Regions from separate parts of the Plantactinospora siamensis genome, predicted to be linked through region 1. Evidence: riboswitches for the same ligand, from Rfam matches in the RefSeq annotation. Region 1 holds a riboswitch; each other region holds the start of a gene.
The links. Region 1 has a riboswitch for cyclic di-AMP ahead of ACFFHU_RS20250 (coiled-coil domain-containing protein). Riboswitches for the same ligand answer to the same signal wherever they lie in the genome.
Positions count from the first base shown of each region.

Region 2: another riboswitch for cyclic di-AMP. It lies ahead of ACFFHU_RS03365 (C40 family peptidase); the one in region 1 lies ahead of ACFFHU_RS20250 (coiled-coil domain-containing protein).
Region 3: another riboswitch for cyclic di-AMP. It lies ahead of ACFFHU_RS21605 (transglycosylase family protein); the one in region 1 lies ahead of ACFFHU_RS20250 (coiled-coil domain-containing protein).

Region 1 covers NZ_JBHLUE010000016.1:626,735-629,998, reverse strand. Annotated here, with positions in the region: gene ACFFHU_RS20255 (hypothetical protein) at 1-243, shown strand, start outside; gene ACFFHU_RS20250 (coiled-coil domain-containing protein) at 314-1,381, opposite strand; cyclic di-AMP (ydaO/yuaA leader) riboswitch at 1,385-1,514, opposite strand; gene ACFFHU_RS20245 (cation diffusion facilitator family transporter) at 1,658-2,569, opposite strand; gene ACFFHU_RS20240 (leucine--tRNA ligase) at 2,885-3,264, shown strand, end outside.
Region 2 covers NZ_JBHLUE010000002.1:396,818-400,081, reverse strand. Annotated here, with positions in the region: gene ACFFHU_RS03375 (zinc metalloprotease) at 1-22, shown strand, start outside; gene ACFFHU_RS03370 (pyridoxamine 5'-phosphate oxidase family protein) at 169-690, opposite strand; gene ACFFHU_RS03365 (C40 family peptidase) at 857-1,765, opposite strand; cyclic di-AMP (ydaO/yuaA leader) riboswitch at 1,902-2,034, opposite strand; gene ACFFHU_RS03360 (N-acetylmuramoyl-L-alanine amidase) at 2,270-3,264, shown strand, end outside.
Region 3 covers NZ_JBHLUE010000017.1:237,159-240,422, forward strand. Annotated here, with positions in the region: gene ACFFHU_RS21595 (MFS transporter) at 1-808, shown strand, start outside; gene ACFFHU_RS21600 (class I SAM-dependent methyltransferase) at 891-1,586, opposite strand; cyclic di-AMP (ydaO/yuaA leader) riboswitch at 1,805-1,976, shown strand; gene ACFFHU_RS21605 (transglycosylase family protein) at 1,977-2,675, shown strand; gene ACFFHU_RS21610 (aminotransferase class V-fold PLP-dependent enzyme) at 2,817-3,264, shown strand, end outside.

The sequences.
Region 1 (3,264 bases):
GTGCGCGGGCTCGGCGAGCTGGGCGGGGCGGCGCCGATGCGGAGCCGGATCGATCTGGTGGTCCCGCCGTCGGTGTCGTCCAGCCTGCTGATCTTCATGACGGCCGTGTCGAGCTTCAAGCCCTGGGGGCGGACCCGCCGGGGCCGCCGGAACGTCCGCGCCGCCGCGCCCGTGCGCCCCGACGCCGCCGGTCCGCCCGCCGAACCCGTGGCGCGAGATCGTGGAGTTCTGTACCGGCCGTAGCCGGTACAGAACTCCACGGCCCGGAAGTCTCCGGCGTGGCCGACCGGGCCCCGCCGCCGGGAACGTGCGGTCAGTAGACCGACAGGTGTACGTGGTTCGTGTGATCGCTGGACGGGTCGCCGTTGCCGCCGCTGTACGCCTTCCAGCCGCTGCTGGGCAGCCAGATCCGCTTGAACCAGATCACGTAGAGCACGGCCAGCCGGTCGGAGTTCTTGATGAAGTACGCCGCGAGGTTGTTGCCGTACGTCTTGTCGGCGCCGCTGGCCACGCCCTCGAAGCCGCCCTTTGCCGCGGCGAAGTCGCAGGCCCGCCCCTTGGGGTGCTCACCGGACCCGCCGTTGCGGTGGCAGGAGACGAAGTGCGTGAAGCCCGCGGCCCTGGCCTCGTTCATCGCGTGCAGGGTGCGCGGGGTGATGCAGCCCGTGGTGGTCGGGTCGTTGACGCTGCACGACTCGGCCGGCCAGGAGCCGTCGGAGTTGCGCGGCGCGGCCTTCGCGACCGCCGTCGAGGTGCCGCCCGGGCTGCCCGTGTCGCCGGTGTCGCCGGACCCGGCGGTGCTCCGGCCGCGTGCGGCGACCGCGAGGGCCTGCTCGGCCTGCTGCTTGCGCTTGCCCATCACGGCGAGCTGGGTGCGCTGCTCGGCGATCTCCTTCTCCACCGCCTGCTTGGCCCGGCTCTCCTGGTCGCGGGTGTCGAGCAGCGCGCGCAGCTGCCTGTCCTCGTTGCTGGCCACGACCTGCAGTCGGGCCGCGGTGTCCAGGAAGCCGTCCGGTGAGTCGGAGTTGAGCAGCGCGGTGACCGGGCCGATCCGGCCGGTGCGGTACGCGGCGCCGGCCAGGTTCCCGACGGTCTGGCTGCGCATCCGCGCCTCGCCGTCGAGGCTGTCCAGGTGGCTGGCCAGCTCCTTCTGCCGCTTGGTCGAGTTGTCGAGCTTGGCCTTGGCGTCCAGGTAGCCGCGCGAGGCGGCGTCGAGCTGCTGTCGGAGGGTGTCGCTGCCGCCCTCGTCGTCGGTGCCGTTCGGCGCGGCCGCCAGCGCGGTGACCGGTCCCGCCGAGGCGGGGAGGGCGGGCACGGCGCACGACAGCGCCGCCCCGAGAAGCGCCGCGATGACGGCGGCGGTGCGTCGAGCAGGTGCCATGAAGCGTCCTTCCGTCAGCCGCCGACCGGGTTAGCTGACGGGTTCGGGACGGAAGATCCCTACCGCATGACGCGGATGCACCCCTGGTACGTGGTTCCCCGGCTCGCGTAGCGCGATTAGGCGGCGGCTTCTCGCAGGCGCCGGTGGGCGCCTACCGGCGAGAGGCCGGGGCCGAGTTTACGGGCGGGCGCGGGAGCGGTCCCGGTGGCCGCCCGGTGCGTCGGGCGGAATGTCCGAAAAGCCGGACCGGTCGGGTGAAAATTAAGGATCTCCTAATCACCAGTCGGTCCGGCCGCAGCCGTCGGGGCGGGCCTCGGGCTCCACCTGCAGCGTGGCGTGATCGATCCGGAACTCCTCGTGCAGCGCCGAGCGCGCCGCGGCCAGCACGTCCCCGAGCTCGGCGCCGGGCCGGACCGTGAGGTGGGCCGAGGCCACCTCCATGCCGGAGGTGAGGGTCCAGACGTGCAGGTCGTGCACGTCGGCCACCCCCGGCACTGCGCACAGCCGGGCCCGCACCGCCGGCACCTCGAGGTGCTCGGGGGCGGCCTGCACCAGGATCCGCACCGCCGCCCGACCCAGCCGCCAGGTGCGGGGCAGGATGAACAGGCCGATGCCCACCGCCACCAGCGGGTCGGTCCACCACCATCCGGTCAGCGCGATCAGGCCGGCGGCCATGATGACCCCCAGCGAGCCGAGCAGGTCGCCGAGCACCTCCAGGTACGCGCCGCGCATGTTGATGCTCTCCTGCGCCCCGGAGCGCAGCAGCGCGAAGGCCACCACGTTGGCAGCCAGGCCGAGCACGGCCACCACCAGCATCGGACCGGTCAGCACCGGGGACGGGTCGGTGAACCGGCGGACCGCCTCGGCCAGCACGTACAGGGCCACGCCGGACAGCAGCACCGCGTTCGCGAGGGCGGCCAGCACCTCCAGCCGGTAGAGGCCGAACGTCCGCTGCTGGTCACTGCCGGACCGCCGCGCCGCGGTGATCGCCGCGAGCGCCATCCCGATCCCGAGCACGTCGGTGAACATGTGGCCCGCGTCGGAGAGCAGCGCCAGCGAGCCGGTGGTGAAGGCCGCGCCGGCCTCGACCAGCATGAGGACGGTGAGCACGCCGACGGCGGCCCACAGCCGTCCCCGGTGTTGGCCCGCGGCGTGCACCGACTGCCCGTGGTCGTGACCCGCGCCCACCCGTCAACCCTCCGTCGTCGTCCGGACCCGTGGCCCAATGTATGCTCACATTGCTATATGTGCAACCGACGGAAAAGGGACGCCCGGCACGGGGGACGTTGCCGTACCCTGACGGCATGGGAACGCTTCTCCGCCTTACCGAGCCGCGCTGATCGCCGGGACCACCGACAGCGCGGCCGCCCCTCGTACCCGAGGGGCTTTTTTGTGCCCAGGACCCGCCCGGGCCGCGCTCCCGCCGATCGACCGCGCCGTGGTGGCCGCGCCCGACCCCGGGCCCGTCGATCGGCAGCAGCGAGAGCGCGAGGAGACCCGATCATGCGCGAGCACGCGCCGGCCACGTCCCACCACCGCGGCGAGCCGGCACCGACGTACGACGTCCGGGCCGTACAGGAGAAGTGGCTGAAGGTCTGGGCGGAGCTCGACCCGTTCCGGCGCCGGGACGACGGCCGCGAGCGGCGCTACCTGGTGGACATGTACCCCTATCCCTCCGGCGACCTGCACATGGGGCATGCCGAGGCGTGGGCGCTGGGCGACGTCATCGCCCGCTGGTGGTTCCAGCGCGGCTACGACGTGCTGCACCCGGTGGGCTGGGACTCGTTCGGGCTGCCGGCCGAGAACGCGGCCATCCGGCGCGGCGAGAACCCGGCCGCGTGGACCGAGGCCAACATCGCCACCCAGGCCGAGTCGTTTCGGCG
Region 2 (3,264 bases), on a different contig from region 1:
GAACACGTACCGCGCCTCCTGATCGACCGGCCGCCGGGCCCCCGCCCGGTGGCCGCCGCACCCCGCCGGGCCCCCGCCCGGCGGCCGCCGCACCCCCGTCCCCACCCACGAACCGGCGCCGGCCCCACGCGGGGGCCGGCGCCGGTTGGCGTTAAGAAGGGGCCCTTCCTATGCAGAAAGCGATAACAGGGGGCCCTTCCTTTCACTCTGGGCGGCGGCTGCGGGGTCGAGCCAGACCTGGACGCCGGGACGGTCCGTCCCGGCGCCGTCGAGGGAGCCGGCGCCGGGGCCCCGGCGGGCCACCATGGCCACGTCGACGCTGAACTCGAACAATCGCCAGTCCACGTGCGGCGCCGCGCGGAGCGAGCCGGCCAGCTCGGCCACCCGGGCGCGGTCGGTGACCGGCCGGGCCCGACCGGCCACGTACGCCTCGTCGTCGCTGTCCTCGGGTGGGAACGAGTGCAGCGCGTAGCGCCCGTCCCGTTCGAGGTCGCGCCGCTTCGGTGAGTCGACGACGAAGCAGTAGAGCCCGTCGGCGGTGATCACCGGGGACACCGGGTGCACCCGGGGGCCACCGTCGGCGCGCACGGTCGCCAGGTAACCCAGCCCCGGCCCGTACTGCTGGAGGAGGCCACGGATGGCCGCGGCGAGCTGGGGCTCGTCGGTGGCGAACTCGGTCCAGGATGCCATGGGATCATTCTATCGAACGCGTGTACGAAGGACCACGGAAACGCCGAGCGTGGCGGGGGTAATCACGCCGTGCCGGACCGTGTCGCTTCAGCCCGGCGCCCGCAACGACACCGGGCCCCGGTGGTCGCGTGCGCGACCCCGGGGCCCGGGCGGACAGCGGGGTGGGTCAGCCCGGCCGGCCGTAGCCGACGATGCTGCCCTTGTCGATGTTCTTCATCCGGACGTGGTCGCCGCTCTGCGGCGCGTGCACCACCCAGTCGTTGCCCACGTACATGCCGACGTGCGCGAGGCCGTTGTAGAAGACCAGGTCGCCGGGTTGCAGCTCGGACCGGCTGACGTGGCGCATCGAGTGGTACTGCTGGGCGGCGTTGTGCGGCAGGCTCACCCCGACCTGCGCCCAGGCCGCCAGCATGAGGCCGGAGCAGTCGTACGTGCTCGGACCATCGGCGCCCCAGATGTACGGCTTGCCGATCTGCTTGCAGGCGAACTTGACCACCTTGCCGGCGTCGCCACCCGGGTACTTGGCCGGGCAGGGCGCCGGCGCGAACACGCCGCCCCCGCCGTTGCCGTACACCTTGAGCCGCAGCTTCTGCAGCCGGTCGATCTCGGTGTTGATGTCCTTGGCCTTCTGCGCCAGCTCGGCTTCCTGCTCGGTGAGCTGGGCCACCAGCAGGTCGAGCGGCGCCTTCTGCGCGGCGTACTTGGCCCGCAGGTCGGACGCGGCCTGCACGTCCTGCTGCTGCTGGTGGGCGAAGTGGTCGAGCAGCTCGAGCTGGTCCACCAGCGCGTTCGGGCTGCCGGTGGTGAGGATGGCGTTGATGGCCGAGGCCTGGTCGCCCTTGTACGCCTCGGCGGCGAAGCCGCCGACCTTGTTCATGGCGAGGTCCACCTGCAGCTGCAGCGGCTGGATCTTCTTCTCCAGCGCGTCGGCCTGCTTGCGCTTGGCGTCCAGCTCCTGCTTGGCGGCGTTGTGCTTCTCGATGGTGGGTTCGAGCTTGTTCCAGGCGTCGTCGATCTGCTTCTCGATCTCCGCCGTCGACGGATCGGCGTGTGCGGGCGCGGCACCCATCAGCATCGCCATGACGCTGGCGACCGCTGCTACCGCGACGGAAACGACTGACCAACGCGAGCGCGACCGGGGTCCGGCGCCGGCGCGAGCCGGACGTACCGGAGCCGACCGCGGGGCATGGCTTGCCACCGAGGCTGGTACTCCTTCTCCCCTTCCCCGCCTACCGGGTTAGCTGACGGGTTCGGGCGGAAGAGAAGGCGCCCTACCGCGTTTCCGCGGATTCACCCCTGGGACGTGGGTCCCCGGTTCATACAACGATTCGGCGGTGTGAGCCGTTGCCGTCCCCCTTGGACGATCTGATACCGGCTCGACGGTGACCAAGAGTAGGTAAGCGCCGGGAGCCAGCGCAAGCCGACGCGCAAGTTCCATCGTTATGTATAACGGTCAGTAGCGGAGGGTGTCGGAAATGAAGAAAAGCTACGCCGCCTGCCGACCGATCGGAGTCTATTGACGCCGAGCGCCGCAGGGACGAGGGTGACCAGGAGCCCACAGCCAGGCAATGGAGGTTCGATGCACCGTCCGCAACTCGCACTGAGCAGGAGGATCCTGCTCAGCACCGCACTGGTCGGCGCGGCGTCGCTCGCCCCGACCGGTACGCCGGCGGTCGCCGCCGGATCCGACGACTCACGGCAGCAAGAGTACGCCTCGGCGGCCGCCGAGTACGGCGTACCGGCGAGCGTCCTGCTCGGCGTCTCCTACCTGGAGTCGCGTTGGGACACCAACGCCGGCGCCCCGAGCACCGCGGCCGGATACGGCCCGATGCACCTCACCGACGCCGCGCACGTCCGGGCGCTGCCGGTGTCCGGGCACTACGGCCCGGCCGAGGACGCCCGCGGCGACTCGGCCCGACCGATGCGGGCCCAGCCGCCCGCGACCAGGGCCGACGACGCGCCACCGGCCGCGTCCCTGCAGACGGTCGACGCCGCCGAGCAGCTCACCGGCGCCGGCGCCGGCGCGCTGCGTACCGACCCGGCCAGCAACATCCGCGGCGGCGCCGCGCTGCTGGCGTCGTACCAGAAGGAACTGGCCGGACCGACGGGGAGCGCGAGCGACCCGGCGGCCTGGTACGGCGCGGTGGCCCGGTATTCCGGCGCGGACAGCGCGGACGCCGCGGCCGCGTTCGCCAACGAGGTGTACGCCACCATCCGGACCGGCGCCGAGCGCACCACCGACGACGGTCACCACCTGCGGCTGGCCGCGAGCGCGATCGACCCGGTCCGCTCCTGGCTGAACCGGCTGGGCCTGCGCGCGCCCAAGCCGCGGCCGGACGGCCTGGAGTGCCCGAAGGACGTGGCCTGCATCGACGTGCCGGCGCCGTACGAGCAGTACGGGCCGACGGCCGGCGACTACGGCAACCACGACCTGTCGAACCGGCCGGCCCGGCAGAAGATCGACTACATCGTCATCCACGACACCGAGGGCAGCTGGGCCACGACGCTGGACCTGATCAAGGATCCGACGTACGTGAGCTGGAACTACACGATCCGCTCGGCCGACGGGCTGAT
Region 3 (3,264 bases), on a different contig from region 1:
GACCCCGTTGTGGGCCGGCATCTACCTGCTGCCCTTGACGGTCGGTTTCCTGGTTGCCGGGCCGCTGGCCGGCGCGCTGTCCGACCGGTTCGGCGCGCGGTTGTTCGCGGCCGGCGGCCTGGTGGTGATGGCCGGGTCGTTCGCGGGGCTGCTGCTGATCCCCAGCGACTTCAGCTATCCGGTCTTCGCGATCCTGGTGTTCCTCAACGGCCTGGGCGGTGGGCTGTTCTCCGCCCCCAACACCTCACTGGTGATGTCCAGCGTCCCGGCCCGGCTGCGCGGCGCGGCCTCCGGGATGCGCGCGACGTTCCAGAACGCCGGCATGGTGCTGTCGATCGGGGTGTTCTTCTCGCTCATGGTGGCCGGACTCGCCTCGTCGCTGCCGGGCACCCTCGACTCCGGACTGACCGCCCAGGGCGTACCGGCGTCGGCGGCGCACACGATCGCCCAGCTGCCGCCGGTGGGCACGCTGTTCGCCGCGTTCCTCGGTTACAACCCGATGGCCGCGCTGCTCGGCCCCGCGCTGCTCGGCGCGCTGCCGGCGGCGAACGCGCACACGCTCACCGGGCGGCAGTTCTTCCCGCACCTCATCTCCGGCCCGTTCCACGACGGACTGGTGATCGTGTTCTGGCTGGCCATCGTCATGGCCCTGATCGGCGCGGTGGCCTCGCTGCTCACGCCGCGCGGCCGTCCCACCGACGAACCGGACCTGATCAGCCGGGAGGCCGAGCTGGCCGACGAGGTGGCGGCCGTACCGCTGTCGCCGGCGTCCCGGTCCGCCGGTCCGCTCGCCGGCGAGGCCGGCTGAGCCGTCGCCCAAGATGGACGGCGAGGATGCCCCGCAGCCCGCGCGGGGCGGACACCGGATCGCCGCCGCCGGCCGGGCGGTCTCAGGCCGGCCTCCGGGCCCGGAACGCGAGCATGGTGGGCACGGGTGACCCGCCCTCGGCGAACCGGTCGAGGGTCAGCCCGGCGGCCAGGACGCCGTGCAGCAGCTCCGGCAGCGGCCAGTGGCTGGCGCCGACCTTGTCCCGCAGCCCCTGCGAACTCCACGACTCCATCGTCCAGTGACCGTCCAGATAGCCCGGCCGGATGACCACGGCCGCCGGGTCGGTCCGGTCGGCGAACCCGCCGCAGAAGCACGGATGCACGCCCACGTGCACGAACACGCCGCCCGGCGCCAGCACCCGGGCCACCTCGCGGAGCACGTCCGGGTACCGGGGCATGTCGGTGTGCGCCATCACGGCGGTCACGGCCGGCAGCGAGCCGTCCCGGAACGGCAGCCGCGCCGCGTCGGCGCGGACGGCGGGCAGCCGGTCCCGGGCGTGCTGGAGCATGCCGGCCGACAGATCCGCGCCGACCGGCGTCCAACCGAGCCCGCGCAGCTGCGCCGCGTACTCTCCGGTGCCGCAGCCCACCTCCAGGCAGGGGCCGCGGCCCGGGCCCAGCAGCCCGGCCAGCGCCGTCCGGATCCCCAGCGGGTCCCCGGCGGCCCGCTGTGCGGTCAGGAACTCATGCTCGTACCAGTCCGCGATGCCGTCGTACGCCGCCCGCCCCGCCGCGGCCCCGGCTCGTGTCTGCTCCATCACCCCATTCGACCGGTACGCCGGCCGGGCCGCGACCCGGAACCGGCCGCGTTCGCCGCGGGCTGAAGACCAGCCACACCTCGCCCGAAAGTCGGGGTACACCGGCCAACCAGGCAGAATAGCAGCGTTGAGTGCTGACTGGTGAGTAAGTCCACAATCAGTGGGCGGCGGCGAGAAACGCCGCCTAACGTCGCTGAGGTCCGCAATCGCGGGCACCGAGGTCGGTAACGCCTAATCCATGCCGCCGGCCGTCGGGACCCAGTCAAGGGGCATGGAGCGGGGGACCCAACGTTCCTCGGTGCACGTCACCTCGGGGTGAAGCCGCCAACGGCGGCCGGGCAACTCGGCCCGAACCCGACAGCTCACCTCGTCGGCGTGGAGGGCAACCACATGGCAACGCAGTACACCGCCCGGCACCGCCGGGTCACCGCCCGTCGGGTCGCCGTCGGCACGCTGGCCGTCGGCGCCGTCACCGGCGTCGCGGCGCTGTTCGGCCCGGCCGCTCCGGCGAGCGCCAGCGTCAACTGGGACGCCATCGCACAGTGCGAGTCCGGTGGCAACTGGCACATCAACACCGGCAACGGCTTCTACGGCGGCCTGCAGTTCACCAAGGGCACCTGGGCCGGTTACGGCGGGACCAAGTACGCCTCGCGCGCCGACCTGGCCTCCCGCGGCGAGCAGATCGCGGTGGCCGAGAAGGTGCTTCGCGGCCAGGGCATCGGCGCCTGGCCGGTGTGTGGCAAGAAGGGCGGCTCGACCAAGCACTACAGCTCGAAGTCGTCGAGCTCCGGCTCCTCGTCGGACCACCGGTCGGAGCGGGCAGCCTCGCGCGGCACCGTGCGGCACGCGCCGAAGAGCACCGTGCGGCACGCGCCGAAGAGCACCACCCGGCACAGCGCCCCGGCCGGGACCACCGCGCGCCGGGCCGCGGCCACCGGTGCGTACGTCGTCAAGCCGGGCGACACGCTGTCCACCATCGCCGAGGTGCAGCGCGTCTCCGGTGGCTGGCACGCGCTGTACGAGGAGAACAAGCGGACGGTCGGTGGCAACCCCAACCTGATCTTCCCGGGTCAGCGGCTCAGCCTCTGATCGACAGCTCCACGGCACCACGCGGACGCCCGGCCGGTTCGGCCGGGCGTCCGGCATGTCCGGGCCAAATCGGCGCGGTCCGGCCGGCCTGCGGGCCGGGGCCGCAGGGACCCGGGTCCCGGCCGGCATAGGGTGGCCGGCATGGATCTGGCCGAGGCGCAGCGGCTCTGGGAGCCGGAACCGGGCTGGCTCAACACGGCGAGCTACGGCCTGCCGCCCCGACCGGCCTGGGACGCGCTGCAGGCGGCCCTGGCCGACTGGCGGGTCGGCCGTACCTCCTGGGAGGGCTGGGGGGCGGCGAGCGAACGGTCCCGGGCCATCTTCGCCGAGCTGATCGGGGTGTCCGCGGCCGACGTCACCCTCAACGCGACCGTGTCCGCGTTGCTCGCGCCGGTCGCGTCGGCGCTCCCGTCCGGCGCCGTGGTCCTGGCGCCGGAGATCGAGTTCACGTCGAACCTCTTTCCCTGGCTGGCCCAGGCGGATCGCGGGGTGCGGGTGCGGACCGTCCCGGCGCCACGGCTCGCCGACGCGATCGACGCCGGGACGCACCTGGTGGCGTTCAGCCTGGTGCAATCCGCGGACGGGTCGG